2 linked regions of the Spinactinospora alkalitolerans genome follow. The protein of the gene in region 1 interacts with the protein of each later gene in a pairwise test. Links are inferred from orthologs where the notes say so. Each region holds a gene or a part of one and is shown on either strand. Other genes may lie near its edges. The genes, in order: HDA32_RS17345 and ndk.

Region 1 (3,168 bases):
CCGCCGTTCCAGGCGTCCGAACCGCTCGCTGTGCTGCGCATGCACCTGATGGAGCGGCCCCGGCCGCCGGAGGAGCTGCGCGACGGGATCCCGGCCGGACTGCGCGCCCTCGTCCTGGAGCTGCTGGCCAAGTCGCCCGAGCAGCGGCCCGGGAGCGCCGGGACGGTGCGCGACCGGCTGCTGTCGGCGGCCGGGGCCGCGTCGGGCGGGGCGTCACCGCCCGACGCGACGACCGTGCCCGCCCGGCCGGCCCCGACGCGCCGGCTGACCGAACCGGTGCCCGCATCGCTCGCCCCCGGTCGGCGGCGGGAGCTGATCCGGCGCCTCGACGACATCGAGGCCCGCGCCGAGGAGGGCTACCTCGCGACGGCGGCCCAGGAGCTGCGTTCACTGCTGCACGAACTGGCCGAGGTCTACGGCCCCGAGCACCCCGAGACCCTGAAGGCGCGGCGCCGGCACGCCTACCTGTCCGGGAAGGGCGGCTACCCGGCGCACGCGGCGGAGCTCTTCGGCGAGCTGGTGCCCGACCTGGAACGGGTCTACGGGCGGCAGCACCCTGAGACGCTGACCGCCCGCTACTACCTCGCCACCAACGCCGGGCGGGCCGGGCGGCACGCCGAGGCCGCGCGGGTCCACCGGGAGCTGCTGCCCGACCTGGTGGCGGCGCACGGCCCCGATGCCGGCCGGGTGCTGCTCACCCGGCTGCACCTGGCCTTCGACATCGGCGAGTCCGGCGACCACCGGCGCGCGGTGGCGATGCTGGAGGAGCTGGTGCCCGACCTGGAGCGGGTGCTGGGCCCCGACGACTCCACCGCCCTGACCGCCCGGCACTACCGCGCGGCCTACACCGGTTACGCGGGCGACCCCGCGGGAGCCGCCCGGCAGTACCACGAGCTGCTGGCCGACCACGTCCGGATCCACGGCGCCGCCCACGCCCAGAGCGCCAAGATCCGCGCCCGCCTGTCCGAATGGCAGGACCGCGCCCGCTGACCGAGTAGAGGTAGGAGTCGTCCAGGGGGCCGGCTGTCGCAGTGCGCGCAGCGCCGGCGGCACGCACAGACCCCGCCTTCCACGCTCTCCCGCACCCCTGGCGGAAACGGCCGGGCTCGAAAGCAGATGCGGGCCCGCTCGTGCCGCCATCACTACGCGATCGCGGCAGCCGACCCCCTGTGTGTCCGCATCACCTGGCACAGAAGCGTCGCAGGATTGACGACAAGGGGCTTCCCTGAACTCCACACTCCGGCACGCCGTGAACGGACCATAGCGGTCACCGTCCGCCGATAGTGTTCTGAGCCATGTCATCAGGACGACCGTTGAACGAAATCGTGGAGACCGGCTGGGCCAAGGCCCTGGAGCCGGTGGCCGACAAGATCGGCGAGATGGGCGAGTTCCTGCGCGGCGAGGTCGCCGCGGGCCGCACCTACCTGCCGGCCGGGGAGAACGTGCTGCGCGCGTTCCAGCAGCCCTTCAAGGACGTGCGGGTGCTGCTGGTGGGGCAGGACCCCTATCCCACGCCGGGGCACGCGGTGGGGTTGAGCTTCTCGGTGGCCCCCGACGTCAAGCTGCCGGGCAGCCTGCGCAACATCTACAAGGAGTACACCGACGACCTCGGCCTGCCCATGCCCTCCAACGGCGACCTCACCCCGTGGACCGAGCGCGGCGTGCTGCTGCTCAACAGGTGCTTGACCGTCATGCCGCGCAAGCCGGGCTCGCACCGGGGCAAGGGCTGGGAGGAGATCACCGACCAGGCGATCCGGGCGCTGGCCGAGCGCGACAAGCCGATGGTGGCGATCCTGTGGGGCCGCGACGCCCGCACCCTGCGCCCGCTGATGCCGGGCGTGCCGTGCGTGGAGTCGACCCACCCGAGCCCGATGTCGGCGCACAACGGCTTCTTCGGCTCCCGGCCGTTCAGCCGGACCAACGACCTGCTGCGGGAGCAGGGCGCCGATCCCATCGACTGGAAGCTGCCCTGACGCGTCCCTTCTCCCCGCCGATCTCGGCCTTGTGGGGCCTGGACCGCGCGGTGGTTCCAAGAGACCGTTGCAACCGCCGCGCGGACTCCATCGGGGGCGGGTAGGGCGACGCGGCCGGGGCCGGTTCCCGCGTCCCAGGTCACGATCGGCGGAGCATGCCGGTGGCGGAGACCGGGATGAGCGCGGAGACGGCGGTCAGGGCGGCGAAGGCCCAGGTGTAGGCGCCGGGGCCGGTGCCGCCGGTCTGGGCGAGCACGGCGGCCAGCCCCGCGGCCCCGATGGCGCCGCCGACGCGCTGGACGATGTTGACCAGGGTCGTGGCGTCGCCGATCCTCTCGGCGGTGACCGAGGCGTAGGCCGCGGTCATGGCGGGCGTCTGCGCCCAGGCCGTCCCCACGCCCCGCGCGACGAGGAGTGCCACCAGGACCGGAGTGGCCGGCGTGCCGGAGAGGAAGAGGAAGGGGACGGTGGTGGCGACCAGCAGCCCTGCCCCGACGAGGACGACCGGCCCGGCGCCGTGGCGGTCGGTCAGCGCCCCGCCGACGTAGAGGGCCCCGGCGCTGCCCAGCCCCATGGTCAGGAGCAGCAGCCCGGTCTGCGCGCCGTCGCGGTCCGCCGCGAGCTGGAGGTACAGGGGCAGCAGCAGGAGGCCGCCCACCGCCGGCCCCACGGCGGGCCCGAGGCTGACGACCACGCCGAGAGCGCCCATGATCCTGCCGAGCTGACCGGGGCCGGCGATCGCCCCGATCACGGCCTGCCCGGCCGGGACCAGCACACCGGCGGCCAGTCCTTACAGGAACCGCGCACCGATGAGCGTCTGCACCCCGGGGGCGAGGGCGCACAGCGCGGACGCGGCGGCGAAGGCGGCCAGGGCGAACGCCCAGACGCGCCCGTAGCCGTACCGGCCGCCCAGCCGGCCCGCCGCGGGCGCGAGTGCCGCTGCTACCGCTGCGGGCGCCAGCCGAGCTTCTGTGAGGCCGCCAGGCCGGCGTGGCGCACCAGGGGGCCGAACCGCGCGAGTGCGTCGTCGGTCATGCGGAACTCGGGGCCGGCGACGCTGAACGCCGCGACCGGATTGCCCTCCCAATCGAACACGGGGGCGGCGACACATCGGATGCTCACCTCGTTCTCGACGTCGTCGACCGCCCAACCCCGTTCGCGGATCGCGGCGAGCTCCGCCCGCAGCGCGGCGGGG
Region 2 (2,995 bases), 2.3 Mb from region 1 along the record:
CCAGGGAGGCCAGGCGCAGCAGGTCGGCCAGGTCGTCGGAGCGCTCCCGTTCGCGGTCGCGGGCGGCGAGCTCCCTGGTCAGTTCGGTGTTGCGCGCCTGGAGCTCCTCGATCCGCTCGCTCGCGCCGGGCGCGGCCGCCAGCGCCCGGTAGGCGTCGGTGATCGGGGCGGTCAGGGTGGAGACCGCCGTCGAGATCGGGGCGAAGGCCATCTGGCCCGCGGTGCGCGCGGTGCCGATGACCGGGTTGCCGTCGGAGCGCGAGTCCAGGACGATCAGGACCGCCGACACCAGCAGCAGCAGACCGAGGATGAACCGGGACCGGGTGTTCTCGCGCAGCATCACGGGCCCCCTGTCGTCGTGGGCGGCGGTGCGGTGGCGGCGGGCGCCGGCATCGTCAGCGCCGCCGTTCCGGAACCAGCACCTGGTTGAGGCGCTCGTAGTTCTCCACGCAGGTGCCCGAGCCGATGGCGACGGAGTCCAGCGCGTTCTCGGCGAGGTGGATCGGCATCCCGGTCTCGTGCCGCAGCCGCTCGTCCAATCCGTTCAGCAGCGCGCCGCCGCCGGTGACGGCGATGCCGCGGTCCATGACGTCGCCCGACAGCTCGGGCGGGCACTTGTCCAGCGTGGTGCGGACGGCGTCGATGATCAGGGCGACCGGTTCCTCGATGGCGTGGCGGACGTCGGCGGCGGACATGACCACCGTCTTGGGCAGCCCGCTGACCAGGTCGCGCCCCCGCACCTCGGCGTGCAGCTCCTCGGGGCCGGCCGGGTAGGCCGAGCCGATGGCGACCTTGAGCTCCTCGGCGGTGCGCTCCCCGACCATCAGGGAGTACTCCTTCTTGACGAAGGTCATGATGGCCTGGTCGAGCTCGTCGCCGCCGACCCTGATGGACTGGGAGGTGACGATGCCGCCCATGGAGATGACGGCGACCTCGGTGGTCCCCCCGCCGATGTCGACGACCATGTTGCCGGTGGGCTCGTGCACCGGCAGGCCGGCGCCGATGGCGGCGGCCATGGGCTCTTCGATGATGTAGACGCGCCGGGCTCCGGCCTGGTAGCCGGCCTCCTTGACCGCGCGGTGCTCGACGGAGGTGATGCCGCTGGGGACCGCGACGACGAGGCGCGGCTTGGCGAAGTGGCGGCGGCGGTGGATCTTCTGGATGAAGTAGCGCAGCATGCGCTCGGTGATGTCGAAGTCGGCGATGACGCCGTCCTTCAGCGGCCGTACCGCGGTGATGTTGCTGGGCGTGCGACCGATCATCTGCTTGGCGTCGATGCCCACCGCGACGATTTTGCCGGTCGAGGTGTTCAGGGCGACGACCGAGGGCTCGTTGAGGACGATTCCCCGGCCTCGCACGTAGACCAAGGTGTTCGCGGTCCCGAGGTCGACCGCCATGTCGCGGCCGAGAAAAGCAAGGTTATTGGTCATTAAACGTCCTCAGCGGCACCAATCGGGTGCGGCTTGCCCGGGGCGGTCAATACGACGTCGATCCGCACGGACCCGGATCGAGCTACTCGTATCGTAACGCTGCGCATCCGAGCCGCTACGCAAACACACCGGTTGGCCGCGGCCGCCGAGGACGTGAAGGAGAGGCCGCGAAACTCAGGTCAGGCCAGGTCGGGGAAGAACAGCTTGATCTCGCGCTCGGCGGAGTAGGTCGAGTCCGAGCCGTGCACGATGTTCTGCTGCACCTCCATGGCGAAGTCGCCGCGGACGGTGCCGGGCGCGGCCGCGACCGGGTCGGTGGCTCCGGCCAGGGCGCGGAACGCCTCGACCGAGCGCTCGCCCTCCACGACCATCGCCACGAGCGGGCCGCCGGTGATGAACTCGACCAGGGACTCGAAGAACGGCCTGGAGGCGTGCTCCTCGTAGTGGGTCTTGGCGGTGCCGGCGTCGAGCGTGCGCATGTCCAGCGCGACGATCTTCATGCCCTTGCGCTCGATGCGGGAGATGACCTCGCCGATGATGTTGCGCCGCACGCCATCGGGCTTGATCAGGACAAGGGTGCGCTCCACGGTTGTTGCCTCCTCGGCGACTAGACGGTGATCGGTGGATCCGGTGGTTTCAGCGCGGCCATCCCTGGGAACGCAGCACCTCCGGCCGAGCGCAACCCTACCGGTTAGGCCCGATCGCCCGCGGCGGCTTTCATCGCGTCGGTGCGCCGCCCCAGGAGGACCCCGGCGACCCACAGCCCGGCGAAGACGACCCCGATCACGACCATGCCGGGGACCAGGACGGAGCTGGCCAGCAGCGCGGCCTGCAGCGCCCAGCCGGCGTAGAACGCCCAGCGGAACCGCTGCAGGCAGGCCAGCACCAGCGCCGCGGCGGCGAGCCCGCCCCACACGCCGCCGGCCAGCGCCGGGGAGTGCCCGCCGAGCTGGATCGCGACGGGAACGGCCAGGCCGATGGCGATCACCTCGAACGCCAGGACGACGGCGCAGATGGTGCGCACCCTCACTCCCCCTTCATGAGATGCGCGGCGTCGCCGGCGGTGACGACGGAGCCGGTGATGAGCACGCCCGCGCCGCCGAACTCGCCGCTCTCCTCGGCCAGCGTGACGGCCTGATCGATGGCGTCGTCCAGGCGCGGCGCCAGGTGCACCCGGTCGGGGCCGAAGACCTCCTCGGCGACCTCCTTCAGCTCCTCGGGGCCCATGCTGCGCTGCGAGGAGTTGCGGGTCACCACGACTTCGGCGAGCAGCGGCTCCAGCGGCTCCAGGATGCCGGCCACGTCCTTGTCGGCCATGATCGCGACGACGCCGACGAGCCGGCTGAAGGTGAACGCCTCCTCCACGGTCGCGGCGGCGGCGGCCATGCCGGCCGGATTGTGCGCGGCGTCCACCAGGACCGTGGGGCTGCGCCGGACGACCTCCATGCGGCCGGGCGAGGCGACGCCGCCCAGCGCGGTGCCCACCAGAGCGGGGTCGAGCTGGTCGTCGCCCTCGCCGGGCGCGGCGAAGGCCTCCACGGCGGCGACCGCGACCGCGGCATTGC

The links.
Region 2: the proteins of HDA32_RS17345 (region 1) and ndk interact in binary tests that used the Escherichia coli proteins (3 or more experiments, as listed by UniProt). The link is inferred for Spinactinospora alkalitolerans from one-to-one orthologs.

What each region holds. Positions count from the first base shown.
Region 1 is NZ_JACCCC010000001.1:3,912,005-3,915,172, forward strand. The notes cover bases 280-3,134. They hold HDA32_RS17345 (uracil-DNA glycosylase), read left to right. Parts: upstream 280-1,295; coding sequence 1,296-1,973; downstream 1,974-3,134. Other genes in these bases: HDA32_RS17340 (serine/threonine-protein kinase), read left to right, coding at 280-990; HDA32_RS17350 (MFS transporter), read right to left, coding at 2,113-2,748; HDA32_RS17355 (IclR family transcriptional regulator), read right to left, coding at 2,916-3,134. In the rest of the region: more of HDA32_RS17340, read left to right, coding at 1-279; more of HDA32_RS17355, read right to left, coding at 3,135-3,168. UniProt on the Escherichia coli protein: Excises uracil residues from the DNA which can arise as a result of misincorporation of dUMP residues by DNA polymerase or due to deamination of cytosine.
Region 2 is NZ_JACCCC010000001.1:1,629,111-1,632,105, reverse strand. The notes cover bases 314-2,995. They hold ndk (nucleoside-diphosphate kinase), read right to left. Parts: upstream 2,018-2,995; coding sequence 1,610-2,017; downstream 314-1,609. Other genes in these bases: HDA32_RS07270 (bifunctional folylpolyglutamate synthase/dihydrofolate synthase), read right to left, coding at 2,457-2,995; HDA32_RS07275 (DUF4233 domain-containing protein), read right to left, coding at 2,122-2,454; HDA32_RS07285 (rod shape-determining protein), read right to left, coding at 396-1,430; mreC (rod shape-determining protein MreC), read right to left, coding at 314-340. In the rest of the region: more of mreC, read right to left, coding at 1-313. UniProt on the Escherichia coli protein: Major role in the synthesis of nucleoside triphosphates other than ATP. The ATP gamma phosphate is transferred to the NDP beta phosphate via a ping-pong mechanism, using a phosphorylated active-site intermediate.